DNA from 3 places in the Piscinibacter sp. PDB5-1 genome. Region 3 is predicted to be linked to each of the others. Evidence: predicted binding sites of a transcription regulator. Region 3 holds the regulator's gene; each other region holds the start of a gene.
The links. The regulator HrcA, encoded in region 3, represses chaperone genes, less so after heat shock. The targets are predictions, from matches to a motif close to TTAGCACTCNNNNNNNNNGAGTGCTAA.

Region 1: rpoH (RNA polymerase sigma factor RpoH) is a predicted target of HrcA. The motif match lies at 3,726-3,752, and genes of this name have one in related genera.
Region 2: groES (co-chaperone GroES) is a predicted target of HrcA. The motif match lies at 6,127-6,153, and genes of this name have one in related genera.

The regions. Positions count from the first base shown of each region.
Region 1 covers NZ_JBWVZL010000001.1:1,047,588-1,057,864, reverse strand. Annotated here, with positions in the region: gene AC1KAT_RS04655 (COX15/CtaA family protein) at 1-1,113, shown strand, start outside; gene cyoE (heme o synthase) at 1,152-2,060, shown strand; gene AC1KAT_RS04645 (SCO family protein) at 2,060-2,662, shown strand; gene rpoH (RNA polymerase sigma factor RpoH) at 2,760-3,683, opposite strand; gene AC1KAT_RS04635 (glutathione S-transferase family protein) at 3,873-4,625, opposite strand; gene AC1KAT_RS04630 (quinone oxidoreductase family protein) at 4,651-5,631, opposite strand; gene AC1KAT_RS04625 (GntR family transcriptional regulator) at 5,642-6,448, opposite strand; gene AC1KAT_RS04620 (ABC transporter substrate-binding protein) at 6,611-7,672, shown strand; gene AC1KAT_RS04615 (ABC transporter permease) at 7,656-9,386, shown strand; gene AC1KAT_RS04610 (ABC transporter ATP-binding protein) at 9,422-10,277, shown strand, end outside.
Region 2 covers NZ_JBWVZL010000001.1:1,306,801-1,317,077, reverse strand. Annotated here, with positions in the region: gene dapF (diaminopimelate epimerase) at 1-549, opposite strand, end outside; gene AC1KAT_RS05950 (LpxL/LpxP family acyltransferase) at 621-1,496, opposite strand; gene AC1KAT_RS05945 (lysophospholipid acyltransferase family protein) at 1,509-2,369, opposite strand; gene metK (methionine adenosyltransferase) at 2,592-3,776, shown strand; gene groL (chaperonin GroEL) at 3,949-5,595, opposite strand; gene groES (co-chaperone GroES) at 5,730-6,020, opposite strand; gene AC1KAT_RS05925 (SMP-30/gluconolactonase/LRE family protein) at 6,201-7,334, opposite strand; gene AC1KAT_RS05920 (sigma-54 interaction domain-containing protein) at 7,455-8,570, opposite strand; gene ssuE (NADPH-dependent FMN reductase) at 8,810-9,460, shown strand; gene AC1KAT_RS05910 (TOBE domain-containing protein) at 9,514-9,732, shown strand; gene AC1KAT_RS05905 (RBBP9/YdeN family alpha/beta hydrolase) at 9,742-10,277, shown strand, end outside.
Region 3 covers NZ_JBWVZL010000001.1:1,553,071-1,563,347, reverse strand. Annotated here, with positions in the region: gene AC1KAT_RS07115 (AraC family transcriptional regulator) at 1-437, opposite strand, end outside; gene AC1KAT_RS07110 (hypothetical protein) at 515-805, opposite strand; gene AC1KAT_RS07105 (histidine phosphatase family protein) at 995-1,609, shown strand; gene AC1KAT_RS07100 (tetratricopeptide repeat protein) at 1,742-3,022, shown strand; gene AC1KAT_RS07095 (DUF72 domain-containing protein) at 3,045-3,914, opposite strand; gene sugE (quaternary ammonium compound efflux SMR transporter SugE) at 4,043-4,357, shown strand; gene AC1KAT_RS07085 (hypothetical protein) at 4,477-4,668, shown strand; gene AC1KAT_RS07080 (hypothetical protein) at 4,665-4,973, shown strand; gene AC1KAT_RS07075 (hypothetical protein) at 4,986-5,372, opposite strand; gene hrcA (heat-inducible transcriptional repressor HrcA) at 5,408-6,424, opposite strand; gene AC1KAT_RS07065 (NAD kinase) at 6,508-7,383, shown strand; gene recN (DNA repair protein RecN) at 7,589-9,298, shown strand; gene rapZ (RNase adapter RapZ) at 9,295-10,212, shown strand; gene AC1KAT_RS07050 (LON peptidase substrate-binding domain-containing protein) at 10,221-10,277, shown strand, end outside.

The DNA.
Region 1 (10,277 bases), 510 kb from region 3:
CGCCTGGCCTTGCTGGGCGCGGTCATCGCGCTCGGCCCCCTGGCCTGGGTGTGGGTGCGCCACCGCGAGGCCTCGCCCGCGTCGCGCTTGCGCGCGCTGACCTTGCTGACGCTGTTTCTGACCTTCGACCTGGTGCTCTTCGGCGCCTTCACGCGGCTCACCGATTCGGGCCTGGGTTGCCCCGACTGGCCCGGCTGCTACGGCAGCGCCAGCCCGCTGGGCGCGCAGGCCGAGATCCACGCCGCGCAGAGCGCGATGCCTACCGGCCCCGTCACGCACGGCAAAGCCTGGGTCGAGATGCTGCACCGCTACTTCGCGACCGGCGTGGGCGTGCTCATCACGGTGTTGATGGCCCTGAGCTGGCTCTATGCCCGCCGGCGCGTCGCGGCGCTGTCGCCCTGGTGGGCCACGGCGACCTTCGTGTGGGTGTGCATGCAAGGCGCGTTCGGTGCGCTCACGGTCACCATGAAGCTCTACCCGGCCATCGTCACGCTGCACCTGCTGGGCGGGCTGGGCCTGCTGGTGCTGCTCGCGGTGCAGAGCCAGGCCCGCCATGCCCAGGCCCTGGCGATGGGGCGCGGCCTGCACCGCGCCGCGTGGGTGGTGATGGCGCTGAGCGTGGTCCAGGTTGCCCTCGGCGGCTGGGTCAGCACGAACTACGCGGTGCTGGCTTGCACCGACTTTCCGACCTGTCAGGGCACGTGGTGGCCGGCGATGGACTTCGAGCACGGCTTCGCCATCCTGCGCGAACTGGGTGAAGGCAAGGGCGGCGGCTACCTTCCGTTCGCCGCGCTGGTCGCCATCCACTACACGCACCGGCTGATGGCCTACGTGGTGCTCTCGGCGCTGGCGTTGCTGGCGTGGCGTCTGGTGGCCTCGGGCGACGCGGGCGCGCGCCGCTTCGGCTGGGCGCTCGCCGGCGTGGCGCTGTGGCAGTTGCTCAGCGGGCTGGGCAATGTCGTGCTCGGCTGGCCGATCGCTGCCGCACTGGCCCACACCGGCGGCGCGGCCGCGCTGGTCACCTTGCTGGCGGTGGTGCTGACACGTGCGCAATCCGCACCCGGCCGCAGTGCCGATCTCGCCGGCGCGCTTGCGGCGAGGGCCGCCTCCTAAAATCCGACCCTTCGTCCGGGTTCTTCATGGCTGATTCGATGTCCACCTCCCCCGCGCCTGCGTTGGCGATTGCGCCACCGTCGCGCGTGCGGCAGTTCTACGCGCTGACCAAACCCCGCGTGGTGCAGTTGATCGTCTTCTGCGCCGTGATCGGCATGCTGCTCGCGGTGCCCGGCCTGCCCGACTGGCCGGTCGCGCTGGCGGCCACGGCGGGCATCTGGCTGGTGGCCGGGGCTGCTGCGGCCTTCAACTGCCTGGTCGAGCAACGCATCGATGCCAAGATGGCCCGCACCGCCTGGCGGCCCACGGCCAAAGGCGAGCTGACCAACACGCAGACGCTGCTGTTCTCGGCCGTGCTGTGCGGCATCGGCAGCGCGCTGCTGTACTTCTGGGTCAACCCGCTGACGATGTGGCTCACCTTTGCCACCTTCGTCGGCTACGCGGTGGTCTACACCGTGATCCTCAAGCCGATGACGCCGCAAAACATCGTCATCGGTGGTGCCTCGGGCGCCATGCCGCCGGTGCTGGGCTGGGCCGCGCTGCGCGGTGAGGTCGGTCCCGAGGCGCTGATGCTGTGCCTGATCATCTTTCTGTGGACGCCACCGCACTTCTGGGCGCTCGCGCTGTACCGCACCGAGGACTACCGCAAGTCGGGCCTGCCGATGCTGCCGGTCACGCACGGGTCCGACCTGACGCGGCTGCACGTGCTGCTCTACACCTTCGTGCTGTTCGCGGCCACGCTGCTGCCGGTGCTCTATGGCATGAGCGGCCTCATCTACCTCGTCTCGGCCGTGCTGCTGGGACTGGGTTTCATCGCTTATGCGTGGAAGCTGTGGCGCTCGTACTCCGACGCGCTGGCGCGCAAGACCTTCCGCTTTTCCATCCTCCACCTGTCGCTGCTGTTTGCCGCGCTGCTGGTGGACCACTACCTGCTGGTGCCACTGTGATGCTGCTTCGCCGAACCCTGCTGTCGATGGCCTCTGCCGGGCTCGTGCTCGTCGCGGCTTGCGACAAGATCTCGCCGCCTGCGGCCAAGTCGCCCGCCTTCAACAGCACCGACATCACCGGGGCCACCTACGGCAGCACGCTCGCGCTGCCCGACGTGGACGGCAAGACCCGCACGCTGGCCGACTTCAAGGGCAAGGTCACGGTGATCTTCTTCGGCTTCACGCAGTGCCCCGACGTGTGCCCGACCGCGATGGCCGAACTGGCCGCCGCCAAGAAGGCCCTCGGGGCCGACGGCGAGCGCGTGCAGGGCGTCTTCATCACGGTGGACCCGGCGCGCGACACCGCCGACATCCTGAAGACCTACACCGCCAGCTTCGACCCCAGCTTCGTCGCGCTGCGCGGCACGCCCGAGCAGACCACCGCGCTGGCGAAAGACTTCAAGGTCTTCTTCGAGAAGGTCGAGGGCAAGACCCCCGGCAGTTACACCGTCAACCACACGACCGGCTCGTACGTGTTCGACGCAAACGGGCAACTGCGGCTTTTCACGCGCCACAACATGGGCGTGCCGGCCCTGACGGCCGACCTGAAGGCGCTGCTTTGAACCGTGCCTGACCCGGCGGCGGCACGTCACGGCGTCGCACAAAGACCAACGGCCCCTCGCGGGGCCGTTGTCGTTTGGGGCGGGTGGGTGCCGTCGCTCAGGCCGGCTCGGCCAGCGCCTTGCGCATCTTCTTCATCGCCGCCACCTCGATCTGGCGGATGCGTTCGGCGCTGACGCCGTACTCGGCCGCCAGTTCGTGCAGCGTCATGCCGCCCGAGCTGTCGTCGTTCACCTTGAGCCAGCGCTCTTCGACGATGCGCCGGCTGCGCGGGTCGAGCACGTCGAGCGCCTGCGTGATGCCGTCGCCAGCCAGCCAGTCACGGCGCTGCGATTCGAGCACGCGCGTCGGCTCGTGGCTGTCGTCGGCCAGGTAGGCGATGGGCGCGTAGCTCTCTTCGCCATCGTCTTGGGTCGGCTCGAGGGCCACGTCGCCGCCCGACAGGCGGGTCTCCATCTCAAGCACTTCTTCGCGCTTGACGTTCAGCGTGCGGGCGACCGAATCGACCTCGCCCTGCGTCAGCGTGGTGCGGTGCGTGTCGTTCTCGGCAGCGTCTTCCTTCAGGCTCTGCTTCATCGAGCGCAGGTTGAAGAACAGCTTGCGCTGTGCCTTGGTCGTGGCGACCTTCACCATGCGCCAGTTGCGCAGGATGTATTCGTGGATCTCGGCCTTGATCCAGTGCATGGCATAGCTGACGAGGCGCACGCCTTGCGCCGGGTCGAAGCGCTTCACGGCCTTCATCAGGCCGACGTTGCCTTCCTGGATCAGGTCGCCGTGCGGCAGGCCATAGCCGAGGTACTGGCGGGCGATCGACACCACCAGACGCAGGTGCGAGAGCACCAGCTTTCCGGCAGCTTCGACATCGCCGCTTTCACGCAGCCGGCGCGCAAAGCCTTGCTCTTCTTCCAGCGTGAGCAGCGGGATGCGGTTGACGGCCGAGATGTACGCGTCCAGGTTGCCGAGCGACGGCACCAGGGCCCAGGGGTCACGGACTGCAACAGCGGTGTGGGTGGACAGGTTCATGGCGATCTGAGACACGGATGCCCTCCTCAAGTTCCACAAATATTAGCACTCGATGGGGAGGAGTGCTAAGCGATGGAAACGTGAAGTTTGGAGTTTTTTCAGGCCAGGATTTCACCTGCCTCAAGAAATTTGAATGTGAGCGCAGGCTTTCTTGATTAATGCGAGTTGGCATGATCTGCGTGATGCGACTCAGCCAGTGGATGGCCGTCTGCGTGCGTCAAGAACCGCATCAAAACGCTCGATCCGGGCCAGCGAGTAGGCGGGCCGCGCCTGCACGCGTTGCCACCAGTCGTGGACCCGCGGCGAGGCGGGAATGGCCTCGGGCGCCAGTTCGGCGATGCGCGCGATGAAGGGCACGGCCGCGATGTCGGCCAGCGAGTAGTCGCCCAGCAACCAGGGCGCGCCGAACTCGTCGAACAGCTGACCCATCTGCGGGATCAGCTTCAGCAGCTTGGCCAGCGCCGTAGCCTTCTCTTCGTCGGTGTAAGGCCGGCGCGCGATGCGCTCCCAGGCCTCGCGGCGCTCGGGCGTGGGCACGGCGGCGAGCTTGGCTTTCAGCTCGTCGTCGCTCCACTTCGTGGCGCCGGGCTGCAGCGCGATGCTCCAGTTCAGGATCAGCAGGTGCGGCAGCGATTTCTCGTCGGTGAATCGCACGAAGTTGCGCATCACGGCGCGCGCGTACGGGTCGGCGGGGCGCAACGGCGGCTCGGGCTGGATCTCGTCGAGGTACTCGCAGATCGTCGAGCTTTCGTACAGCGAGCGGCCATCGGCCAGTCGCAGCGCGGGCACCTGGCCATTGGGATTCATCGCCAGGTAGGCGGGCGAGTGGTGCTCTTGCTTGCCCATGTCGATGGGCACGCTTTCGTAGGCGATCCCTTTCTCGGCGAGGCACAGGCGCACTCGGCGCGACGCGCTGGACAACCAGCCGTGGAACAGCTTCATCGTTCTGCCTTTCGAAAACCGGGGATCAGGGCACCAGCACCGCCGCGCCGACCGTGGCGCGCGATTCGATGTCTTCGTGCGCGCGCCGCACGTCGGCCAGTGCATAGCGGCGCGTCACTTCCAGCCGCACCTGGCCTTGCCGCACGGCCTCGAACAGCTTCGCCGCGCCGCGCTGCAAGTCTTTCGGGTCGCTGATGAAGGTGCGCAGCGTGGGCCGGCACACGCTCAGCGATTTGGCGTGCAGGCGCTGCAGGTCGAAGGCCTCGACGTCGCCCGAGGCCGTGCCGTAGTTGATGGCGAGGCCCATCGGCCGCAGGCAGTCGAGCGAGGGCAGGAAGACGTCTTTGCCGACCGCGTCGTAGACGACGGCCACGCCTTGCTGGCCCGTCAGTTCGAGCGTGCGCGCGGCGAAGTCTTCGCGGCGGTAGTCGATCACGTGGTGGCAGCCGTGGGCGAGCGCCACTTCTTTCTTGGCCTCGGAGCCCACCGTGCCGATCACCGTGGCGCCCAGTGCGCGCGCCCATTGCGAGAGGATCACCCCCATGCCGCCCGCCGCCGCGTGCACCAGCACCGCGTCGCCGGGCTGCACCGCGTACAGCCGGTGCAGGAGGTATTCGGCGGTCAGGCCGCGCAGCATCGTCGCGCCGGCCACGTCTTCGCTGAAGCCTTCGGGCAAGGTCACCACGCGCGAGGCCGGCACGCGGCGCACGGCCTGGTAGGCGCCCGGGTAGAAATACGCGACCGCTTGCCCGACCTGCAGGCCGCGCACACCGTCGCCCACCGCGTCGATCACGCCCGCACCCTGCGCGCCCAGCGTGGCGGGAAACACCGTCGCCGCGTGCGGCCCGTGGCTGCCGCGGCGCTGGTAGATGTCGGCGAAGTTAAGGCCGATGGCCGACTGTCGGATGCGCACCTCGCCCGGGCCGGGCTCGCCGACCTCGACCGAGGTCACTTCGAGCACTTCGGGCCCGCCGTGGCGGTGGATGTGGATGGCGGTCGTCTGCATGGCGGCCCCCTCAGCCGGCCTTGGCCGTGGGCTTGCGCCGCGCCGCGCGCCGGGTGGCGGCCCGTGCCTCTGCCGCGACTTCGGGCGTGGCGATCGGCGACGCGATGGGCGACGTGATGGGCGACGCGATGGGCGACGCGATGGGCGCGCTGAACGGCATGCTGGCGATGGCGTCGGCGTACACATTGCCGCCGCTGCTGATGTGGCCCGTCATGCCGCGGTAGGCCGCGTCTTCGTCGCCGTTCAAGATGGCCTTCAGCACCACCTCGTGCTCGGCGAGTGAATTGCGGATGCGCCCGGGCCGGTCGAACAGCGTGCGCTGCGGGTGGCGCATGCGCAGGCGCATGGCGCGCAACTGCTTGGCCAGCACCTCGTTGAGGCTGCCGTCGTAAATGATCGCGTGGAAGCGCCAGTTCGCGCGGCCGTAGGCCTCGGCGTCGTCTTTCGCGGCGGCTTCGCGGCAGGCCTGGTCGGCCTCTTGCAGCAGGCGCCGCTGGGCGGCCGGCATGCGCCGCGCGGCCAGTCGGGCGGCCAGGCCTTCGAGTTCGGTGAGGATTTCAAGCATCGCCACGTACTCGGCCACCGACAGCGTGGCCACCACCGCACCGTGCCGTGGCACCGTGGTGACGAGCCCCGCCGAGATCAGCTGCAGCAGCGCTTCACGCGCCGGTGTGCGCGACACCTCGAAGCGTTCCATCAGCGCCTGTTCGTCGATGCGCGAGCCGGCCGTGAGCTGGCCCGAGACGATCTCGGCTTCGAGCGCGGCGCGGATCTTGTCGCTCAGGTTGACGCGTGAAGAAGGGGAGGAGGGGGGCATGGGCGGGGCTCCTGGGGCTGGCCGAATTCTATGCACGGGTGTGTACGCAAAGTGACCATAAGAATGCGTAGAAACACTGAATGTATTTTTATGAGGCTGCTACGTACACTGAAAAAGACGCCTCCGCCCCGGACTGGCGGTTCTCGCTGAAAGGATTCACCGATGCGACTCGACAGACGCCAGTTCACCGCCGTGGCCGCTGCAACCGGCGCCGCCGCGATGGCCCCGTGGGCCGCCGTGCAGGCCCAGGCCACCCCGGCCGCGCTCGACGCCTTGCACGCGGCGGCGCGCAAAGAGGGCGAGCTCACCTGGTACATCGTGTACCTGCCGTCCGAAGACGCCGAAAACCTGGCGCGCACCTTCACGGCCCGCTACCCCGGCGTGAAGGTGAACGTGGTGCGCACGACCGCGCAGGTCGCCTTCCAGCGCCTCAACCAGGACCTGCAGGCCAAGACCGCCAACTGCGACGTGTTCTCTTCGACCGACCTCGCGCACTACCTCGACCTCAAGCAGCGCAAGCTGCTGCTCAGGCACACGCCGGGTGCCGCCGCGCAGATGGACAAGCGGCTGCAGAACCTCGACCCCGAGGGCTACTTCCACGTCGCCAGCGTCTCGATGGTCGGGCTCATCTACAACACCACCAAGGTCAAGCCCGAAGACGCGCCCAAGAGCTGGAACGACCTCACCGACCCCAAGTGGCGCGGCCTCGCGTCGGTCGGCCACCCGGGCTTCAGCGGCTTCGTCGGTGCCTGGGCCATCGAGATGAAAAACCTCTACGGCGCCGGCTGGTTCAAGAAGCTGGCCGACAACAAGCCGCAGGTGGGCCGCTCGATCATCGACACGGTGACCACGCTGACCTCGGGCGAGCGCCTGATCGCCGCCGGGCCGATCAATCTGGCCGCGATGGGGGCGGCCAAGGGCAACCCGCTGGGCGTGGTCGCGCCGAAAGAAGGGCTGGTGCTGATGACCTCGCCCTCGGCCATCATGGCCAACGCGCCGCACCCCAACGCCGCCAAGCTGTTCATGGAATTCCTGATCGGCAGCGAAGAGGTGGACAAGCTCTCGTACGAGCGCTTCGGCATCCCCAAGCGCGCCGGCGCCAAGCCGCGCCCGGGCGTGCTGGGGCTCGACGACGCGCCCAAGCTGCTGCGCGCCTCGGCGCCCGAGGTGGTCGAGGGCCTGCCCGACGTCGTCGATCTCTGGCGCGATGCTTTCGGCGTCTGACGCCGCGCTGGCGGCTCCCGCCGTGCGCGCCCGCATGCCCAGCCGCTGGGCCGACCCGGCGCTGTGGCTGTTCGGCGTGCTGATCGTGCTGCTGGCCTTTCTGGTGGCCAACCCGATCCTGCGGCTGATCTGGGACAGCGTGGCCGCCAGCGACGGCGGCCTCACGCTGCGCCACTACGCGGCCGCCTTCGGCCGCAGCCGCCATGTGCAGGCGATGCTCAATTCGCTGATGCTGGGCGGCGCCGTCACGGGCATCGCGCTGCTGCTGGGCGTGCCGCTGGCGTTGGCCGTGTCGCGCACCAACATGCCCGGGCGCCAACTCACGCACCTGAGCGTGCTGGCGGCCTTCGTGATGCCCAACTTTTTGGGCGCCATCGCGTGGATTCTTCTGGCCGGGCCCAACGCCGGCTGGCTCAACCGACTGTGGGTCGAGCTCTTCGGTGGCGAGCGCGGCCCGCTCAACATCTTCAGCTTCTGGGGCCTGGCCTTCGTGATCGCGCTGTACACCTTTCCGTTGGTGTACGTGTTCACCAAGTCGGCGCTCGACCTCGTCTCGACCGAGCTCGAAGACGCGGCCGCCATCCACGGTGCCGGCAAGCTGCGCACGCTGACGCGCGTGACGCTGCCGCTGGTGCTGCCGTCCATCCTGGGCGCGGCGATCCTGATCTTTCTCGAATCGGTGGCGCTGTACGGCACGCCGGCGCTGATCGCCATTCCGGCCGGCATCAACCTCGCCACCACGCAGATCGCGACCTTCTTCGAGTACCCGTTGCGCATCAACGCGGCGGCGGCGTTCGCGATGCCCATCCTGCTGCTCACGGTCGTGCTGCTCTTGCTGCAGCGCCGGCTGCTGTCGCGCAAGGGCTTCGTCTCGGTGTCGGGCAAGGGCGGCGAGCGCCGGCCCTTCGACATCGGCCTGTGGAAGTGGCCGCTGATGGCCTACGCCGGCCTGGTGGCGCTGATGGCGGTGCTGATGCCGCTGGTCATCCTGCTGCTGGCTTCGGTGTCGAAGGCCTGGGGCCGGGGCATCGCGAGCGGCAACCTCACGCTCGCCAACTACCACGACATCTTCTTCCAGCAGGTCACGGTGCGCTCGGCGCTGATCAACACGGTGCTGTACTCGGGCGCGACCGCGCTGGTGTGCGTGGGCGCCGGGCTGTGCGTGGCCTATGCGGTGCAGCGGCGCATCACGCCGTTTCCGGGCGTGGTGCAGTTTCTGGCGCTGGCGCCGGTGGCGGTGCCGGGGTTGATCCTCGCCATCGGCCTCTACGCCGCGTACGCCGGGCCGCCGTTCTCGCTGTACGGGCTGGGCGCGCTGATCGTGGTGGCCTTCACCACGCGCTTCCTGCCAATCGCGGTGACGGCGCTCGGCGCCTCGGTGCGATCGCTCAACCCCGAGCTCGAAGAGGCCGTGCGCGTGCTGGGCGGCGGCCGGCTCACGGTGCTGGCGAAGGTGGTGTTCCCGCTGCTGAAGAAGACGCTCGCGGGCGTGTTCATCCTGGTCTTCGTGATCTGCACCAAAGAGCTGTCCACGGCGGTCTTTTTGACCGGCCCGCAGTCGCGCGTGGTGTCGGTGCTGACGCTCGACCTGAGCGAGCAGGGCAACTACGAGACGCTGGCGGCGATGGGCGTGGTGCTGGTCGTCATCACCACGCTGGTGGTGGCCGCCGGCATGCGCATCGCGGGGCGAGATTTCATGCTGCGTCGCGCATGACCTCGGGTGGTCAACAGCTTGGCAAAGAGGCTTCCATGTCGAAACTCACCCTCCACCACGTCCACAAGGCCTACGGCGCCGTCAAAGTCGTCGAAGACTTGAGCCTGTCGCTCGCCAAGGGCGAACTGGTCACGCTGCTCGGGCCTTCGGGCTGCGGCAAGACGACCACGCTGCGCATGATCGCGGGCTTCATCGAGCTGAGTGCCGGCCGCATCGCCATCGACGGCACCGAGATCTCGGGCGCGAAGCGCACCGTGCCGCCCGAGCACCGCGGCATGTCGATGATCTTCCAGAGCTACGCGATCTGGCCGAACATGACGGTGTTCGAGAACGTCGCCTTCGGCCTCAACGTGCGCCGCACGCCGGCCGACGAGCTGAAGCGCCGCGTCCAAGAAATGCTCGATGTGGTGAAGCTCGGCGCGCTCGCGCAGCGCTACCCGGCCGAGCTGTCGGGCGGCCAGCAGCAGCGCGTGGCGCTGGCCCGCGCGATGGTCGTGCGGCCCGAGGTGCTGCTGCTCGACGAGCCGCTGTCGAACCTCGACGCCAACCTGCGCGAAGAGATGGCGAGCGAGATCCGCCGCCTGCACGACGAGTTCAAGTTCACCACCGTGTACGTCACGCACGACCAGTCGGAAGCGATGACGATTTCGGACCGCATCGCCGTGCTCAACCTCGGTCGGCTGGAGCAGATCGACACGCCGTGGAACCTCTACAACCGGCCGAAGACGCCCTTCGTCGCCGGCTTCATCGGGCAGACCAACCTGATCACCGGCGAGTTGCGCGCCGGGCAGATCACGCTGGCCGGCCTGCCGGGTGCGGTGCCGCTGCCCGATGCAAACAACGAGACCCGCCAGGCGCAGGTCTCGGTGCGCCCGCAATCGCTGACGCTCG
Region 2 (10,277 bases), 250 kb from region 3:
TTCGACTGGCGCGGCATCGACATCGGCCACCACCTGCACCGCGTGCGGGTTGCCCATCGACACCGGTGCGACGTGCACCGTCTGCCCAGCCACGTCGAGCGGCCACAGCGCGAAGCCGTTCACCTCGTGGGCTTGCAGGCCGCTCGCATCGAACGGGATCTTCGCCAGCTCGAAGACCGGCGCGCCCATGTCCACGGTGACGCGACCATCGGTCTGCAGGCGCAGCTCCAGCAGCGTGTTCATCGTCTCGACGCGGATGGTGTCCTGCGCGGTGAGGCCCTTGTCGTGCACGAAGCGCACGAAGCAGCGGGCGCCGTTGCCGCATTGCTCGACTTCTTCGCCGTCGGCCCCGTTGAAGATGCGGTAGCGAAAGTCGATGCCGGGTGTCGCGCTCTTTTCGACCACGAGGATCTGGTCGGCCCCCACGCCGAAGCGGCGGTCGCCCAGGCGGCGCAGTTGATCGGGCGTCAGCGCGAGCGGTTCGCGCGTGGCGTCGAGCACGACGAAATCGTTGCCCGCGCCTTGCATCTTGGTGAAGCGCAATCTCATGGGCGGCGATTATCCGCCTTGGGGCTTGCCGTCACGGGGTGGGGCTTCCTTCGGCAGGCCGCACCCGCCGGTCAGTACAAGCTCGGCTCGCCCGCCGGCCGCGTCTTGAAGCGCTTGTGCACCCACAGGTACTGCGCCGGGTTGCGGCGAATCTCGTCCTCGATCCAGCGGTTCATCGCGGCCGTGTCGGCCAGCGCGTCGTCGCTCGGGAAGTGCGTCCACGGCTCGCCGAAGCGCACGCGGTAGCCCGCACCGCCGGGCAGCATCTCGGCGATCACCGGCTGCACCACCATGCCCAGCGACTTGGCCATGCGCGAGGGCGCGAGCAGGGTGGCCGCCTGCACGCCGAAGAAGGGCACGAAGGCGGCGTCGCGCTCGCCGAAGTCCATGTCAGGCAGGTTGAAGAACGCATGGCCGCGGCGGATGGCGCGGATCAGCGGCAGCGCCTTGTCGCTGCGCGGAAAGATCTCGGCATTGCCGAAGCGAAGCCGCCCCTGGCGAATGGCCGCGTCCATCGCGGCGTTGGTCTGCGCCTGGTAGATCGACGTGACCGTGCGGGTCTGGAACAGCTGCGTCGCCATGCCGGCCACGTCGAGCCCCATGAAGTGCGGCACCAGCCACATCACCGGGCGCTCGCTGCGCTCGGCGAGCTTCACATCGCCTTCGACCTGGATCAGTCGCTTCAGCCGCTCGCCCGAGGCGAACCACAACACGCTGCGTTCGAGGATGCTGCGGCCCAGCCACTGGAAGTGTTCACGCGCCAGGCTTTGGCGCTTCGCCGCGGGCCAGTCCGGAAAACACAGTTCGAGGTTGCGCAGCGCGACGCGGCGGCGCGAGCCGGCCAGCAGGTACAGCAAGGTGCCGAGCGTGCGGCCAAGCGCGGCCAGCAGCGGCAGCGGCAAGCGGTGGATCAACCACATCGTGCCCAGAAGAAGGCGTGCGCCCATGGTCCGTGACCTCTATTCCTTGTCGCCCGCATCGGCCTGCGGGCGTGGCGCCTTGTAGCGGTGGTAGCCCCACAGGTACTGCTCGGGGCACTGGCGGATCAACCCTTCCATCGCGCGGTTGATCGCCGTCGCGGCGGCCGTGGCGTCGTCGGGCAATGCCTCGGGAAAGCGAAAGAAGCGCTGCACATAACCCTGGCCCCGCGGCAGGCGGTCGCCCCAGGTCAGCAGCAGTTCGGCGCCGGTCTGCTGCGCGAGCCGCGCCGCCAGCGTCATCGTGTAGGCGGGCTGGCCGAAGAAGGGTGCCCAGACGCCCATGCCTTCGGGCGGCACCTGGTCGGGCAGCAGGCCGACCATCTCGCCCTTGCGCAGGGCGCGGATCATCTGCCGCACGCCGGCCAGCGAGGCGGGGGCGGCGGCGAGCCTCGGGCGTTCGCGCGAGGTGCGCACGATGTCCTTCAGCCAGGGCTGGCGCGCCGGGCGGTACAGCACCGTGATCGGCTGCTTGTGGCCGAAGCGCTCGGCGATCGCCTGCGCCGTGACCTCGAAGCAGCCCATGTGCGGCGTGAGCAGCAGCACGCCCTTGCCGCGGTCGAGCGCCGCGTCGAGCAGCTCGGCGCCTTCGAAGCGCATGCGGGGCAGGATGGACTGCTCGGCGGGGCGCATCCACAGGTAAGGCAGCTCCATCACCATGCGCCCGGCCGACGCGACCGCACCGCGTGCGCGCCGCGCGGGCACCTGCGCCATCTGCGCGTGGGCACGGAAACGTTTGCGATACGCCGGCGAGAGCGCGTAGCTCAACCAGCCCAGCGCGGCCCCGACGGCCTGCAGCAGCCACAGCGGCCAGCCCGAGAGCCAACGAAAAAGTCTCAGCATGGGTGCTTGTTCGTGCGATTCAGGGGGGCTGAACCGCCAATCCTTGTTCCTATAATCCGCCCGTCGCCGAGTTACTGAACTACTTGCGGGGCGACGCAGGGCCAGCGTGCTGGCACTGCCGGGCCGGTGTATGCCGGCTCCATAAATTCTGCTAAAGCGTTCGCCGCTCCTCCAGATTCATCAGGCCGGCAACGCGATCCGCAACCTGACTGGAGTTTAAGAGTGTCGAACGATTTCCTTTTCACATCCGAATCCGTCTCTGAAGGCCACCCCGACAAGGTCGCCGACCAGATCTCCGACGCGATCCTCGATGCCATCTTCGAGCAAGACCCCCGCTCGCGCGTCGCCGCCGAGACGCTGACCAACACCGGCCTCGTCGTGCTGGCCGGTGAGATCACCACCAACGCCCACGTCGATTACATCCAGGTCGCGCGCGACACCATCAAGCGCATCGGCTACGACAACACCGAATACGGCATCGACTACAAGGGCTGCGCGGTGCTCGTCGCCTACGACAAGCAGTCGAACGACATCGCCCAGGGCGTGGACCATGCCTCCGACGACCACCTCAACATCGGCGCCGGCGACCAGGGCCTGATGTTCGGCTACGCCTGCGACGAAACGCCCGAGCTGATGCCCGCGCCGATCTACTACGCGCACCGCCTCGTCGAGCGCCAGGCCCAGCTGCGCAAGGACGGCCGCCTGCCCTTCCTGCGTCCTGACGCGAAGAGCCAGGTCACGATGCGCTACGTCGATGGCAAGCCGCACAGCATCGACACCGTCGTGCTGTCCACGCAGCACAGCCCCGACCAGAGCGAGACTCAGCACAAGATGAAGGCCTCGTTCACCGAAGCCATCATCGAAGAGATCATCAAGCCCGTCCTGCCCAAGGAATGGCTGAAAGAGACGAAGTACCTGATCAACCCGACCGGCCGCTTCGTCATCGGCGGCCCGCAAGGTGACTGCGGCCTGACCGGCCGCAAGATCATCGTCGACACCTACGGCGGCGCCTGCCCGCACGGTGGTGGCGCGTTCTCGGGCAAAGACCCCTCGAAGGTGGACCGCTCGGCCGCCTACGCCGCACGCTACGTGGCCAAGAACATCGTCGCCGCCGGCCTGGCCAAGCAGTGCCAGATCCAGGTGGCCTACGCCATCGGCGTTGCCCGCCCGATGAACGTCACGGTCTACACCGAAGGCACCGGCGTCATCTCCGACGACGCGATCGCCAAGCTGGTCAACGAGCACTTCGACTTGCGCCCGAAGGGCATCATCCAGATGCTCGACCTGCTGCGCCCGATCTACACCAAGACGGCGGCCTACGGCCACTTCGGCCGCGAAGAGCCCGAGTTCAGCTGGGAGCGCACCGACAAGGCCGCCACGCTGCGTGCCGCCGCGGGCCTCAAGTAAACCGACCCCGCGAACGAACACAGGCCGCCTTCGGGCGGCCTTTTTCGTTGTGGTGCCCCGGCCTCTTTGAGCGGGGCCAGAGGTCAAGGCTGAACAGGACAGTCCCGGGCTCGCCACAAAAGAAAAGGGCTGCCGAAGCAGCCCTTTCGTCAAGCAGGCAGAGAGCCTGGACTTACATGTCCATGCCCATGCCACCCATGCCGCCCATGCCACCCGGCATGCCGCCGGCCGGGGCGTCGTCCTTGGCCGATTCGGCGACCATGCACTCGGTCGTCAGCATCAGCGAAGCGACCGACGCGGCGTTTTGCAGCGCGGTGCGGGTCACCTTGGTCGGGTCCAGGATGCCCATTTCGATCATGTCGCCGTAGGTGTCATTGGCGGCATTGAAGCCGTAGTTGCCCTTGCCACCCAGCACGGCGTTGATCACCACGCTCGGCTCGCCACCGGCGTTGGCCACGATCTCGCGCAGCGGCGCTTCGATCGCCTTCAGGATCAGCTTGATGCCGGCCTCTTGGTCGGCGTTGTCACCCTTGATCGAGCCAGCCGACTGACGGGCGCGCAGCAGGGCCACGCCACCACCGGCCACGATGCCTTCTTCAACGGCGGCACGGGTTGCGTGCAGCGCGTCTTCGACGCGGGCCTTCTTTTCCTTCATCTCGACTTCGGTGGCAGCACCGACCTTGATGACGGCCACGCCGCCGGCCAGCTTGGCCACGCGCTCTTGCAGCTTTTCGCGGTCGTAGTCGCTGGTGGCTTCTTCGATCTGCACGCGCACTTGCTTCACGCGGGCTTCGATGTCGGCTGCAGCGCCGGCGCCGTCGATGATGGTGGTGTTTTCCTTGCCCACTTCAACGCGCTTGGCTTGGCCCAGATCGGCCAGCGTGACCTTCTCGAGCGTCAGGCCGACTTCTTCAGCGATGACCTTGCCGCCCGTCAGGATGGCGATGTCTTCCAGCATGGCCTTGCGGCGGTCGCCGAAGCCAGGGGCCTTCACAGCCACGACCTTCAGGATGCCGCGGATCGTGTTGACCACCAGCGTCGCCAGGGCTTCGCCTTCGACTTCTTCGGCAATGATCAGCAGCGGACGGCCAGCCTTCGCCACTTGCTCCAGCGTGGGCAGCAGGTCGCGGATGTTGCTGATCTTCTTGTCGAACAGCAGCACGAAGGGGTTGTCCAGAATCGCGGCTTGCTTTTCCGGGTTGTTGATGAAGTACGGCGACAGGTAGCCGCGGTCGAACTGCATGCCTTCGACGACGTCCAGTTCGTTGTTCAGCGACTTGCCGTCTTCGACGGTGATGACGCCTTCCTTGCCGACCTTGTCCATCGCTTCGGCAATGATCTGGCCGACGTCGAGGTCGCTGTTGGCCGAGATGGTGCCGACTTGCGCGATTTCCTTGCTGGTCGTGGTGGCCTTCGAAGCCTTCTTCAGCTCGGCAACCAGGGCCGTCACGGCCTTGTCGATGCCGCGCTTCAGGTCCATCGGGTTCATGCCGGCGGCCACGTACTTCATGCCTTCGCGCACGATGGCCTGGGCCAGCACGGTGGCGGTGGTGGTGCCGTCACCGGCGTTGTCGCTGGTCTTGGAAGCAACTTCCTTGACCATTTGCGCGCCCATGTTCTGAAGCTTGTCCTTCAGTTCGATTTCCTTGGCGACCGACACGCCGTCCTTCGTCACCGTGGGGGCGCCGAACGAGCGCTCGAGCACCACGTTGCGGCCCTTCGGGCCCAGGGTCACCTTGACGGCGTTGGCGAGGATGTTCACGCCTTCGACCATGCGGGCACGGGCTTCGCCGCCGAAGATCACGTCTTTTGCTGCCATGTGTATTACTCCGAAATTCTTAGAGGGTTGAGCTGTTCAAGCGGGCGTCGAATTACTTTTGTCTCCGGTCGGGCCTGCCGCCCTTGACTTCGCTGTGCGAAGGGAGCCTCGACGAAAGCAATCGACGGTGCCGATTACTTTTCGACGACAGCGAACAGGTCTTCTTCGCGCATCACGAGCAGTTCGTCGCCGTCCACCTTGACGGCCTGGCCGCTGTACTTGCCGAACAGCACGCGGTCGCCGACCTTGACGTTCAGAGCGATGAAGTCGCCCTTGTCGTTGCGCTTGCCCGGGCCAACGGCCAGGACTTCGCCCTGGTCCGGCTTCTCAGCGGCGGCGTCGGGGATCACGATGCCCGAAGCGGTCTTGGTTTCTTGTTCGAGGCGCTTGACGATCACGCGATCGTGCAACGGACGAAGTTTCATAGCATCTCCTTGATGTCTCAGAACGAAGTTCTTTCGGGGAATGAAGCGCAAGTGTGCGCCCATTAACTTGTGCGGGATGCCGGATCGCCGGTGGCTTTCGGCATCGTTAGCACTCACCGGGGGCGAGTGCTAGCAGACGGAATTATAGGGACGAGGTGACGCGTTTCAAGGGTTGTCACCTCAACGCCGTGGCAACCAGCCCAGCCCATGCGCGTGCAGGCTCTGGATGTAGAGCCGGTCGGCGGTTTCGGCCACGCTGGTGGTTTCGGGGTAGGCGCCGTCCGGGTCTTGCAGGTCTTCGAGCACGCGGCCTTGTTCGTCGATCGCGAAGACATGGCCGTAGGCCGGGGGGATCGGCCACAACGCGCGCGGCAGCCGCAGCGTGACTTTGCGCAGGAAAGGCGTGTCGGCCATCTTGTCGATGGTGGGGTTGCGCGGCTTGGCCAGCCCGACCCACAGGCGCCCCTCGCGGCCGCGCATCAGGTTGTCGGGATAGCCCGGCAGGTTGTCGAGCAGCACCTGCGCTCGGGCTTGCGTTGCGCGAGACAGGTCGAGGTCGCGGGCACGGGCATCGAGCTTCCAGATGCGGTAGCGACCCGTCTCGTTGACGAAGAGGGCCTGGCCGTCGGCCGACAGTGCAATGCCGTTGGCGAACGCCAGGCCGCGCGCGACCACCTGCACCTGGCGCGTCGCCGGGTCGTAGGCCAGCACGCGGCCCGTGGCCGACTGTTCGAGGATGTCGAGCACGCTGGCCTCGAAGGTGCCGCCCCAGTCGCGCGGCGCAAAGCGTCCCGAGGCGTCGGTGAAGTAGACGGTGCCGCTTGGCGCCACCACCACGCTGTTGGCGTAGCGGATCGGGTCGTCAGTCGAGACCCGGTCGGCGAGGACGGCGACCGTGCCGTCGGGGGCGACGCGCAGCAAGCCCTTCAGCGCATCGGCGGCGACCAGGTGCCCCTGCGCATCGAAGTCGAAGCCCAGCACGCGGCCGCCGGTGCGGGCGATGACGGTCCGCTGGCTACCGTCGGGTGCCATCTTCAAGAGGGCGCCGCTCGCCACGGCGGCGTAGAGCTGGCCGTCCGGGCCGATGGCGACGTGCTCGGGGCCGACCTCGCCGCCCAGGTCGATGGTGCGCAGCTGCGCCAGGCGTTCGTTGCGCGCATGCGGGCCGACGTAACCCGGCGCTGCCGGCGCCTGCCAGCGGGCCGGTTCGATCGGCACCGGCCAGAGGGCGAGGTAGGCGGCGAGCGCCACAAGGCCCGCGAGGGCGAGGCGGGTGATGACTCGGGCGATGCCGCGGGTGCGGGCGGGTTTCATGGGACGCGTGCTCCTTCCGTCCGGCGCTGCCGGGGGTTTGTCTTGTGGTGGGTGCAGCGGCCGGCGTGGCCGCGCGGCGCCCATCATCGTTGACGGAAGGGGATCGCCCCGCGGGGGCGGCTACGCCGCGTTCAGGTGCTCGGCCACCGGCTGCAGCTCGTCGTCGGGCGTGGCCGCCAGCAGGCCATGGCGCTTGAGCAGCGTGCGCAGCGTGTTGCGGGTGATGCCCAGCGTGCGTGCGCTTTGCACCTGGTTCTCGCGGCACAGCGCATAGATGGCCCGCACCAGCGTGCCTTCGATGGCGTGGAAGAGTTCGGGCTGGCCCTCGCGCGCGAGCTCGGCGAACTGCGCGCCCAGCGCTTGCAGCGCCGATGGCGCTGGGGCGTCGATGGCCGTCGGCACCGGCGGGCTGGGCGGGGTGGCAGGCGGCGCCACGAGCTTCAGGTCGTGTGCGCGGATCACCTCGTCGCGGCAGACGATCAGCCCGAAGTGCACGACGTTTTCGAGCTCGCGGATGTTGCCGGGCCAGGGGTAGGCCAGCAGGGCGCTGCGCGCGCTGTCGTCGAGCCGCACCGGACCGAGCCCCATGCGCGCGGCGTACACGCGCACGAAGTGCTCGGCCAGCGGCAGGATGTCGTCGGTCCGCTCGCGCAGCGGTGGCAGGTTCAGCGCGGCCACGTTCAAGCGATAGAACAGATCGGCCCGGAAGTGCTGCGCATCCACCGCTTGCTGCAAGTCGATGTTGGTGGCGGCCACCAGCCGCACGTCGAGCGGGATGGCCTTGCGCGAGCCCAGGCGCACGACCTGCCGTTCTTGCAGCACGCGCAGCAACTTCACCTGCAAGGGGCGCGACAGGTCGCCGATCTCGTCGAGAAACAGCGTGCCGCCTTCGGCCGCTTCGAACCAACCCGCGCGCGAGCCCACCGCGCCGGTGTACGCGCCCGACTCGTGGCCGAAGAGTTCGGCGTCGATCAGGCTTTCGCTGAAGGCCCCGCAATTGACCGCGACAAAGGGGCCGCGGCGCCGGCTCGACTGGTGCAGGTGGCGCGCGACGAGTTCCTTGCCGGTGCCCGTCTCGCCCACCACCAGCACGGTGGCATCGCTGCTGGCGATGCGTTCGATCTGTTCGAGCAGGGCGCGCGACTTCGGGTCTTCGAACAGCAAGGCCTTGGCGCGGATCGAAGGGGCGGGGCTCGACCCCTCGGGCAAGGTCAGAACGGGGAGCGATGTCGTCATGCGGCCGATTGTTCCGTTCGCCTTTCACCCAAGGAACGAAGGAAATCGCATGAGCTTGTCGGTTCGCGTGCAGGTCGGGGCACGCTGCCTGCTGCGGGCTGCGCCTGCGTTCTCAAGGCGCGGCCGGTGCGCTGCCTTTATGCGGATTCTCTCGATGCAAAGCCGTTCTTCTTCGTTCCGCGATGAAGGGCGGCTTCGTATCGTGGGCTTCATTCGCATCGCCCCTGAAGCCCCTTGAGATGAAGATCGTTGGCATATCCGGCAGCCCCACGCCGACCTCGCGCTCGGCCAGCCTGCTGCACCTGGCGCAGGCCCGCTTGCAAGCGGTGGCGAGCAGCTTTCATGCGATTGCCGTGCGTGAACTGCCGGCCGAAGCGCTGCTGCACGCGCAGTTCGACCACCCCTTGATTCGCCAGGCCCTGCAGCAGGTGCACGAGGCGCAGGTGGTGCTGGTGTCCACGCCCATCTACAAGGCGGCCTACAGCGGCCTGCTCAAGAGCTTTCTCGACCTGCTGCCGCAAGACGGGCTGGCCGGCAAGACCGTGCTGCCGCTGGCCACCGGCGGCAGCCTCGCGCACTTGCTGGTGCTCGACTACGCGCTCAAGCCGGTGCTGTCGGCGCTGGGTGCGCGCGACATCTTGAGCCCCGTCTTCGCCACCGACGTGCAGGTGCCCCGGCACGATACGCGGGGCTACGCGCCCGATGCCGACGTGCAAGACCGCGTCACGCGCTCGCTGCAGATCCTGGTGGACCGGTCGGACACCTTGCGGCGCGAAGCCGAGGCCGCGCGCGAGCGCGACGCGCTGCTGGCGCGCCTGCAACCGCGCCCGGGCAGCGAGGCCGACCCGCCGGCGCCTTGGCCTTCGGCCGAGGTGCGCTGGTCGATCTGAGCGGCCGTGATCCATTCAACCCCTTCGTTCATTCACCCCCCCAAGGAAAAGCCATGAGCATCACCGCCATCAACGTTCGCAACCAGTTTCGCGGCAAGGTCAAAGAGATCATCGAAGGCCCGGTCGTCTCAGAGATCGACGTCGAGACGCCCTCGGGCCTGATCGTCACCTCGGTCATCACCACGCGTTCGGTGAAAGAACTCGGCCTGGCCCCCGGGCGCGACGTGATCGCGCTGGTGAAGTCCACCGAGGTCTCGATCGCCACGCTCTGAGGCCTCACCATGAGCGCGCGCAGCGACACGACCCGCCTGCTGGTGATCCCCGGCCTGCACAGCAGCGGGCCCGCGCATTGGCAGACCTGGCTTCAGGCGCAGGCGCCGGGCGCGGTGCGTGTCGAGCAAGACGACTGGGCGCGGCCCGACGTGCAGCGCTGGGCCGAACGCATCGACCAGACGATACGCCGCCACCCGGCCACGCGCTGGATCGCCGTCGCGCACAGCTTCGGCTGCCTGTCGCTGGCGCGTTACCTGGGGCAGGGCGGGCAGGGGGTCGAGGCGGCCTTGCTCGTGGCCCCGGCCCACCCCGACAAGTTCGGCGTCACGCCCTTGCTGCCGCTGTCGCCCTTCGGTCGGCCCACCGTGCTGGTGGGCAGCACGAGCGACCCGTGGATGGATGTGGGCGATGCCCGTGCCTGGGCCATCGCGTGGCAGGCGCACTTCATCAACCTCGGTGATGTCGGGCACATCAACACCGAGTCGGGCTTCGGGCCCTGGCCGCAAGGCAAGCAGCTCACGCAGCTGCTGCGGCAGCGGGTCGA
Region 3 (10,277 bases):
GCCAGAAGCCGTTCACCAGCCTGCACCGCATCGGCCTCGTCGAACAGCAATTGCAGCGTCGGCGCCAGCGGCGGGGCCTCGTCCAGCGGCACCTGCATCAGCGGCGGCAGTGCCTGGTACAGCGGGTGTTGCGTGCCGCCTTGAAAGCGCACCGAGGCGCAGACCAGGTCGCAGGGGGCGTCCCGCGCGATGACGAAGTCGTGGTCGAGCGGGCGGGGGTAGAACACGAGCGTGGGCCGGTCGAGCGCGACGAGCGCGGGCACGCCGGGCAACGGCACGCGGTGGCGCAGCGTCAGCCGACCGGCCCGCAGCACGTGCAGAAAGCCCATGCCCCGCTCGGCCCCGTAATGCGACACCCCGCACAGCGGCCCGGCCTGGAACATCGAGGTGCTGACGCGAAAACGCTCGAAGAGGATCGACAGGCGGTTGAGCGTCATCGGCACGGGCAAGGCAAGGGCGGCGAAAGCCCGAGGCTAAAGCCAAGCGACGCGGCTCGCCGCCCGCGGGGGACTGCTCAATGCGGCTTGTGCGGCCGCTTGAACGACTTGGGCTTGTAAACGTTGCCTTCCCAGGTGCCGTCGGCGCGGCGCTCGCGCGCCCGGCGGATGGCTTCGTCGGCAATGCGCGCGGCGGTACGCCGCGAACGCGGCCAGCGCCAGGCGCTCATCACCCCGCTGCGCACCGCCCGCAGCGCACGCCGAGCGGCGGCATCGACGCGTGCCTGCTGCGACGCGCTCAGCCACAGGCGTGCGAGCAGCAGCACGCACACGAGGAGAACGGAACCGGCGAGCAGGGCTTGAAACACGGTGGCACCCGAGGGCGAAAGGGCGGTGCGCCCATGGTAGTCGCGCGTCCCCCGCATGGGCATGGGGCATTGCCCAATGGCCTTGTTGCCAGGCGGCACAAACGCACGCCGATGGGGCGGGCGAAGCCGTGAGGCGCGGGCGGGGCCGGACACACAATCGCTGGGTTGCCACCCCGCGCCCCCCGCACCATGACCCTCGTCCTCGTCCGCCACGGCGAAACGCTGTTGAACGTCGCCCGCACCCTGCAACCGGCCGACACCCCGCTCAGCCCGCGCGGCCTCGCGCAGGCGCGTGCGGTGGCGCAGCGCCTGGCGGGGGTGGGGCTCGGTGCTGTGCTCAGCAGCGACCTGCCGCGTGCGCTGCAAACCGCGCAGGCCATCGGCGCGGCCTGCGGCCTGCCGGTGCAGGCCTCGCCGCTGCTGCAAGAGCGCAACTACGGCGACCTGCGCGGGCGCAGCTACGACAGCCTCGGCTTCAACCCACTCACCCTGGCCGAGGCGCCGCCGGGGGGCGAATCGGCCGAGGCCTTTGCCGCGCGCGTGGCCGACGCCTTCGCCTGGATCGTCGAGATGCGCGCCGCCTGCGGGCGCCCGGTCGCGGTGGTTTCGCACGGCCTGGTGATCCACGCGATGCTCGCGCGACACGTGTGCTTCGCCGACGGGGTGAGCCTGCCGGCCCGCATGGGCAACACCTCGGTGACCGTTGTGCAGGCCGACGCGCCGCACACGGTCGAACTGGCCGACTGCACGCGCCACCTCGATGCGCTGACGCGTGACGACGCGGCCAGCCTCTCGGGCGGCTGACAGTTCCCGGCCCGACACCGAGGCACCCCCGCTTGGGGGCCCCCGTCGAAAACCGCATCCGACGCGCGGGGTGATCCGTCTGAAGGGACCGGCTGGTACGCAGCCGTTCCAACCACTTCAGAGGACTTTTCCATGACCCGCCAAGATGCCCAGGGCAACGCCCACACCCACGCCAGCGCCAGCACGCTCGACCGCTACGAGCAGGCGCTGCACCAACTGCGCTGCTACGTCGGCGACCCCGTCGCCACGCTCGACACGGCCCTGGCCGATGAGCCCGGCTTCGTGATGGGCCACGTGCTGCACGGCTACCTGCAACTCGTCGGCGCCGAGCCCGGGGGCGTGCCGGTGGCCTTGGCCGACCTGGCCCGCGCCCAGGCCCTGACTTGCAACGACCACGAGGCCGCGCACGTGCAGGCGCTCGGCCTCATGGCCCAGGGCCGCTGGCGGCAGGCCGCGCAGGTGCTCGAAGACATCGCCATCGCGCACCCGCACGACGGCGTCGCCTTGCAGGTCGGCCACCTGAGCGACTTTCTGCTCGGCGACTCGCGCATGCTGCGTGACCGCATCGCCCGCGCGCTGCCGGCCTGGTCGCCGCGCATGCCGGGCTACCACGCGCTGCTGGGCATGCACGCCTTCGGGCTGGAGGAATGCGGCCAGTACGAACGCGCCGAAGACACCGGCCGCCGCGCCATCGAGCTCGAACCACTCGACGCCTGGGCGCAGCACGCCGTGGCGCACGTGTTCGAGATGCAGGGCCGCCGCTCGCAAGGCATCGCGTGGATGCGTTCGCGCCAGCCGCAGTGGGCCGAGAACAACTTCTTCGCCGTGCACAACTGGTGGCACCTGGCGCTGTACCACCTGGGGCTGAACCAGATCGACGAGGTGCTGGCGCTCTACGACGGGCCCATCGCCGGGCCGCAGTCGCCGCTGGCCTTCGACCTCACCGATGCGTCGGCCCTGCTGTGGCGGCTGCACCTGCGCGGGGTCGACGTGGGCCCGCGCTGGCAGGCGGTGGCCGACCGCTGGGCGCCGATGGCCGATGCCGGCTGGTACGCGTTCAACGACGCGCACGCGCTGATGGCCTTCATCGGCGCCGACCGGCCGCGCCTCGTGCAGGCCGTGCTCGACGCGCAGCAGCGCGTGCTGCGCGAAGGCGGCGGCGACAACCTCGCGTTCACCCGCGACGTGGGCCTGCCGCTGTCGCAGGCGCTGGTGGCCTTCGGGGCTGGCGACCACGCGCGCTGCGTCGAGCTGTTGCGGCGCGTGCGGCCCATCGCGCACCGCTTCGGTGGCAGCCACGCGCAGCGCGACCTGATCGACCTGACGCTGATCGAAGCCGCCCGGCGCGGCGGGCACGACGCGCTGCTGCGGGCTTTGCTGTCCGAGCGGGCCCTGGCGCGCGACGAGGCCTGAACGGCGTTGCCGCCGGCGTGGCTCAGCCCGCGTCGGCCGGCGGCTGCCAGCCCAGCCGTTCGAGCAAGGCCATCGCAGCAGCCGGCGCGCGCTCTTTGGCGCCGTTGATGAAGAAGACGAACACCTCGCGCGGCGTGGCGGGGGCCGTGGTCGCGTCGTTGGCCTCGACCCGCGGCAGATCGGCCGGCTGCCCGCCGGCCGCCCAGGTGCGCGCGGCCTCGGCCCACTGGTCGAGCGCCTTCGGGCCGTAGCCCGCGCTGAACTTCGCGTCGGCACGCATCAGCCGCGCGTAGACGAAGTCGCCGGTCAGGTCGGCGAACGAGGGGTGCTCGTCCGAGTCGGTGAACACCGTGGTGACGCGGTGCCGTCGGGCAAGCGCCAGGTACTCGGCGGTCTTGAAGCTGTCGTGGCGCACGTCCAGCACGTGGCGCAATGGCAGGGCATCGGCGCTGGCCGGCAAGAGCTGCAAAAAGGCCTCGAAGTCGTCGGGCTCGAAGCGCTTGGTGGGCGCGAACTGCCAGACGATGGGGCCGAGCTTCGGGCCGAGTTCCGTCAAGCCGCTTTCGACAAAGCGCGAGATCGACTCGCCGGCTTCGGCCAGCACGCGCCGGTTGGTCGTGTAGCGCGAGGCCTTGAGCGAGAAAACAAAGTCATCCGGCGTTTCGTCGCGCCACTTGGCGAAGGTCGCGGGCTTCTGGGTGCTGTAGTAGGTGCCATTGATCTCGATGGCCGAGACATGCCGGCTGGCGTACTGCAGCTCGCGGCTGTGCGGCAGGCCCTTCGGGAAGAAGTTGTCGCGCCAGGGTTCGTAGGTCCACCCGCCGATGCCCACGCGGATGCGCTCCCCACGGGTGCTGCCGCCGCTGTTGCCGACGCTGCGTTTGCCTGCCATCGCTGCCCCTTGTCGCCCAGAGCGCGCGATCATGCCCGAGCGGGTCTTGGGTGGTTGCCGCGCCACACCGAGCCCCTGCGGCCGGCGCGCCTAGAGTTGCGCCCCTTGCTATGTTTTGTGGATGCGCCATGTCGTGGACCTTGCTTTTCATCGCCGGCTTGCTCGAGGTCGGCTGGGCCCTCGGGCTCAAGACCACCGAGGGCTTCACGCGGCCCTGGCCGACGGTGTGGACGGTGTCGGCGATGGTCGCCAGCGTGGGTCTGCTCGGGCTGGCGCTGCGCGAGCTGCCGGTGGGCACGGCCTACGCGGTGTGGACCGGCATCGGCACGCTCGGCACCGCCCTCTTCGGCATCGTGCTGATGGGCGAATCGGCCTCGCCGATGCGGCTGCTGTGCCTCGCGCTGGTGGTCGTCGGCATCGCAGGTTTGAAGCTCGCCGGCTGATGTAGGTCAACTCCTACGTGCGTGGGTTGTGCCGCCTGATGGCACACCACCGCGTGCTCGGCGCACCATCTCGTCACGCGTTCGCTGAAGGGGCGGACGCACGAGAGACGGAGGCCGCCATGGCAAGCGATACGAACTGGGTGGAAGACGTGCGGCGCTGGTACGAGGCCTCTCGGGCCGTGCGCCCCGGCGACCGCCCGGCCGCGGCGGACGAGCTTGAATCCGAACTCGGCTACGAAGCGGCCAACCCCATGCTGCAGGCCGCCCACTGGCCCGACACGCAGGCCATGGTCAAGGACTTGCCGCAATGAGCAACGCCTTCGCCCTGCGCGTGCCCGATACCCGCGTCGGCCGCGCGGACGTTCACGCGGCACGCTGGACGGCGTTTGGCGTGCTGGTCGCCCTGGCGCTGGTGTTTGCGTTCTTCTTTCGCATGGAAGAAAGCGTGGCGCAAAGCGAGGCGCAGTCGGTGGCCGATGCGGCCTGGACGCAGCGCCACTGGCAGTGCTCGGCCCTGCCGGTGATGAAGCAAGGCGCCTGCGAGGCGCAACTCGCGGGTCAGGCGACCGCGCATCCGCTGCTCAGCGAAGCAAGCCGGCTCGATACGGTGCAGTGATTCGCGGCGCGCTCAGCGCGCCAGCCAGACGATCACGCCGGCGAGCGTCACCACCACCCCTGCCCCCGCCACCAGCAAGAGCCGCGTGCGCACCCGCAGCACGTCGATGGCGCGCACCACCTGCGCGTTCTGCTCGGCCAGCGATTCGATCAGCGCCGCCGAGGCCTGCTGCTGCTCGGTGAGGGCGCTGAGTCGTTGTTCCAGTTGATGGATGCGCCGTTGCGCCAGCGCGAGCGGGTCGTCACCGGGCGTGTTGACCGGCGGCGTGGCGTCGGCCGGCGGTGGCGCGGTCTCTTGCGTTCGCGCGAAGAACTTGCGCGCACCCTTGGCCAGGGCCGGTGCGGCTTCGATCACGTCGCCCCAGGGGATGACTTTCAGTGCGGTGATCCAGCCGACCATGCGGGGCTCCTGATGTGCCCGGGGCGGGCCGTTGGCTACTTCTGGCTCAGCGCGTTGCTGACCATGCGCGCGGTGATGTCCACGATCTGGATCATCCGGTCGTAGGCCATGCGCGTGGGGCCGATGACCCCGAGCGTGCCGACCAGCTGGCCGTTGACTTCGTAGGGTGCCGAGACGACGGAAAGTTCCTCGAAGGGCACGACCTTGCTCTCGCCACCGATGTAGATGCGCACGCCCTCGGCGCGGCTCGACACGTCGAGCAGGCGCATCAGCTGCGTCTTCTGCTCGAACAGGTCGAACAGCTTGCGCAGCGAGCCCATGTCGTTCGACAGGTCTTGCACCGCGAGCAGGTTGCGTTCGCCCGAGATGACCACCTGCTCGGTGTCTTGCTCGGCCTCGCTGCCGGCCTGTACGGCGGCCTGCATCAGCGCCGCGATCTCGCCGCGCAGCGACTCGACCTCGGTCTTCAGGCGCTCGCGCACCTCTTCGATGGTGAGGCCCGCGTACTGCGCGCTCAGGTAGTTGCTGGCCTCGGTGAGCTGGCTGTGCGAATAGTCTTGGGCGGTCAGGATGACCCGGTTCTGCACGTCGCCGTCGGGCGCGACGAGGATCACCAGCACCCTCCGCTCGGACAACCGCAGGAACTCGATGTGGTGGAACACGCTCGCCTTGCGCGGTGCGGTCACCACGCCAACGAAGCTCGACAGGTTCGACAGCAGCTGCGCCGCGTTGGCGATCACGCGCTGGGGCTGGTCGGGGTGCAGCTGGGTCTCGATGGGCGACGCGGCCGACGCGAGGTTCAGTGGTTGTGCGGTCAGCATCGTGTCCACGAACAGGCGGTAGCCGCGTGCGGTGGGGATGCGACCCGCGCTGGTGTGTGGGCTTGCGATCAGTCCCAGCTCTTCGAGGTCGGCCATCACGTTGCGGATGGTCGCGGGCGACAGGTCGAGCCCTGAGGCCCGCGACAGCGTGCGCGAGCCGACGGGCTGGCCATCGGCGATGTAGCGCTCAACCAGCGCTTTCAGCAGGGTCTTGGATCGCTCGTCGAGCATGGGGCGGATTGTAGGTTTCAGCGGCCCGCCATGAGGCCCGTGATGACACAGACTGCGAGGGGTGCTGTGGTGTAATTCTGCGCATGCCAACCCGCTTCCGTCATGCCGCGCTTGTGGGCAAATACCAGGCTCGCGGCATCCGCGGCGTCCTGGAAGAGATCGCGCATTTCCTCGCCCGCCAAGGGCTCGAGGTGTCGTTCGAACGCGAGACGGCGCAAAACACCGGCATCGCCGACTACCCCGCGCTCAGCGCCATCGAGATGGGCCGCCAGTGCGACCTGGCCATCGTGGTCGGCGGCGACGGCACCATGCTCGGCATGGCCCGCCAACTGGCGCATTCGGGCATCCCGCTGGTGGGCATCAACCAGGGGCGGCTGGGCTTCATCACCGACGTGTCCATCGAGCGCTTCGCGCAGGCGCTCGCGCCCATCATCGCGGGCGACTACGAAGAAGAGCACCGCACCATGCTCGAAGGCGGCGTGTGGCGCGATGGTGAACTCATCTACGAAGGCTTCGCGGTCAACGATGTGGTGGTGAGCCGCAGCGCGACGTCGAGCATGGTCGAGCTGAAGGTGGACATCGGCACCGAGTTCGTCGCCAACCTGCGCGCCGATGGCGTGATCGTGGCCTCGCCGACCGGCTCGACGGCCTATGCGCTGTCGGCGGGCGGGCCCATCCTGCACCCGGGCATCGCGGGCTGGGTGCTGGTGCCGATCGCACCGCACGATTTGTCGAACCGGCCCATCGTGCTGCCCGACACCGGCGAGATCACCATCGAGGTCGTGGCCGGCCGCGACGCCAGCGCGAATTTCGACATGCAAGGCCTCGCCAGCCTGCTGCTCGGCGACCGCATCACCGTGCGCCGCTCGCCGCACCAGGTGCGCTTTCTGCACCCGCGCGGGTGGAGCTACTACGCGTCGCTGCGGGGCAAGTTGCATTGGAACGCTGGAACCATATGAAGCCCCCACGTCGCTTCGCTCCGCCTTGCAGGCCGCACCGGGCCAGGAGGCCCGGTCCCTCGACAGGCGTGGACAGCCCTCAGGGCTGTCCACGTCCGGTCTCGGCCCCCCGAGGGGGCGCCACGGGTCGGCCGGCAGAGCCGGTCCTCGCGTGTTGCTTGATGTGCGCTTCGCTTCGCTTGCGCGGTGCGTGGGGAGAACTCCTGTGCTGAGGCGCTTGTCTTTGCGTGACTTTGTGATCGTCACGCAGTTGGAGGTCGATCTTCAGGGCGGCTTCAGCGTGCTCACTGGCGAGACGGGCGCGGGCAAGTCCATCCTGATCGACGCCTTGCAGCTCGCGTTGGGAAGCCGGGGCGATTCCGGGGTGGTGCGCGAGGGCAGTGCGCGGGCCGACATCACGGCCGAATTCGATGTGCCGGCGAGTCTGGTGGGCTGGCTTGATGACGCCGGCTTCGAGCCGGGCGACACCTTGTTGCTGCGGCGGGTGATCGACGCGCAGGGCAAGAGCCGCGCGTGGGTCAATGGCAGCCCGGCGACGGTGGCGCAGTTGCGCGAAGCGGCCGACCACCTGGTGGACATTCATGGCCAGCACGCCTGGCAAAGCCTCACGCGGGCGGCCTCGGTGCGCGGGCTGCTCGATGCCTATGCGGGCACCGACACCTCGGCGCTCGGTGCCGCCTACAGCGCGTGGAAGGCCGCCGGCGATGCGCTCACGCAGGCGCAGGCCGCGCAATCGAGCCTCGAGCGTGAACGCGAACGCCTCGCGTGGCAGATCGGCGAGGTGGACAAGCTCGCCCCCGGCGCCGACGAGTGGGACGAGCTCAACGCCGACCACCAGCGCCTGTCGAACGCGCAGTCGCTGATGGACGCCGCGCGCACCGCGCTCGATGCGTTGAGCGAAGCCGACACCAATGCCGATGGCCTGACCTCGCGCGCGCTCGACGCGCTGCAAGACGTGTCGGCCTTCGATGCCCGCCTGGCCGCCGTGGCCGAGGTGCTGCACAGCGCGCAGGCACAGATCGAAGACGCGGCGCACACGCTCAACGGCTACCTGCACCACGCCGAGCTGGAGCCCGAGCGCCTGCGCGAACTCGACGAGCGCCTGTCGGCCTGGATGAGCCTCGCGCGCCGCTACCGCCGCACACCGGCCGAGCTGCCGGCGCTGTGGGCGCAGTGGAAAGACGAGCTGAAGGCGCTCGACGCCGCGACCGACCTCGACGCGCTGACCCAGGCCGTGCAGGCCGCCGAAGCCGCCTACCGCGCCGAAGCCAAGAAGGTGTCCAAGCAGCGCGCCAGCGCCGCGCCGCAACTTGCCGCTGCCGTCACGCAGGCCATGCAGCAACTGGGCATGGCGGGCGGGCGCTTCGAGGTCGCACTCACGGCCCAAGACGCACCACAGAGCTTCGGCCTCGAATCGGCCGAGTTCCTGGTCGCGGGCCATGCGGGCAGCACGCCCCGGCCGATGGGCAAGGTGGCCTCGGGCGGTGAGCTGTCGCGCATCGCGCTGGCCATCGCCGTCACCACCAGCCAGTTGTCGCATGCAAACGGCGAAGCGGCCGGCACGCTGATCTTCGACGAGGTCGATTCGGGCGTGGGCGGGGCCGTGGCCGAAACCGTGGGCCGACTGATGAAGCAACTGGGCCGCGACCGCCAGGTGCTGGCCGTGACGCACCTGCCGCAGGTGGCGGCCTGCGCCGACCACCACTTCGTGGTCGCCAAGCTGTCGTCGCCCGAGGGCACGCGCAGCGACGTGCAAGGCGTGCAGGGTGAGGCCCGCGTCGGCGAAATCGCGCGCATGCTGGGCGGCGAGCGCTTGTCGGGCACCAGCCTCGCGCATGCACAAGAGATGCTGTCCGTGGCCGCCGAAGCGGGGGCCGCCGCCGGCAACGGGCGCACCACCGGCAAACGCAAATGATCACCGCGCCGGCACCGCTCGACGCTGTGGCCGCACCGCACGAGGTGGTGCTGGTCACCGGCATCTCGGGCTCGGGCAAGTCGATCGCATTGCACGCGCTCGAAGACGCCGGCTTCTTCTGCGTGGACAACCTGCCGCCCGAGCTGCTTCGCGAATTCGTGCGGCTCGAACGCGCGCGCTCCGAGCGCCGCGTGGCCATCGCGGTGGACGTGCGCAGCGCCGGTTCGCTGCCGCACCTGCTGCCGCTGATCGAAGAGCTGCGCGGCGAAGGCGTGGTGATCCGCTCGGTGTTTCTCGACGCGAACACCGACGCGCTGGTGCGGCGCTTTTCCGAGTCGCGCCGCCCGCACCCGCTCACGCCACGCGAAACCTCGCCGGGCCATCCGGGCGAAGGCCACCATGCGCTGGTCGAAGCCATCGAGCTCGAACGCGAGCTGCTGTCCGAGCTGCGCGAAGTCTCGACCGTGCTCGACACCAGCCAGCTGCGCCCCGCGCAGTTGCGCCTGTGGGTGCGCGACCTGGTGCGGGCCAACGCGCATTCGCTCACGCTGGTGTTCGAGTCGTTCGCCTTCAAGCACGGCGTGCCGCGCGACGCCGACTTCGTGTTCGACGTGCGCGTGCTGCCCAACCCGTACTACATCCGCGAACTGCGCGCGCAGACGGGCCGCGACGCCGGCGTCATCGACTACCTCGAACAGCAGCCCGAGGTCGGCGAGATGCTGCAGCAGATCGAGGCCTTCATTGCACGCTGGCTGCCCGCGTTCGAGAACGACCAGCGCAGCTACCTCACCGTGGCGATCGGCTGCACCGGCGGCCAGCACCGCTCGGTGTACTTCACCGAAACCCTCGGCCGGCGTTTTGCCGACCGAAGCGTTACCCTCGTCCGGCACCGCGAACTCGACGCCCGCGATTGAACCCCCGCATGTCCTCTTCATCCGCCGACACGTCTGCGCTGTTCCAGCTGCCCCTCTTTCCGTTG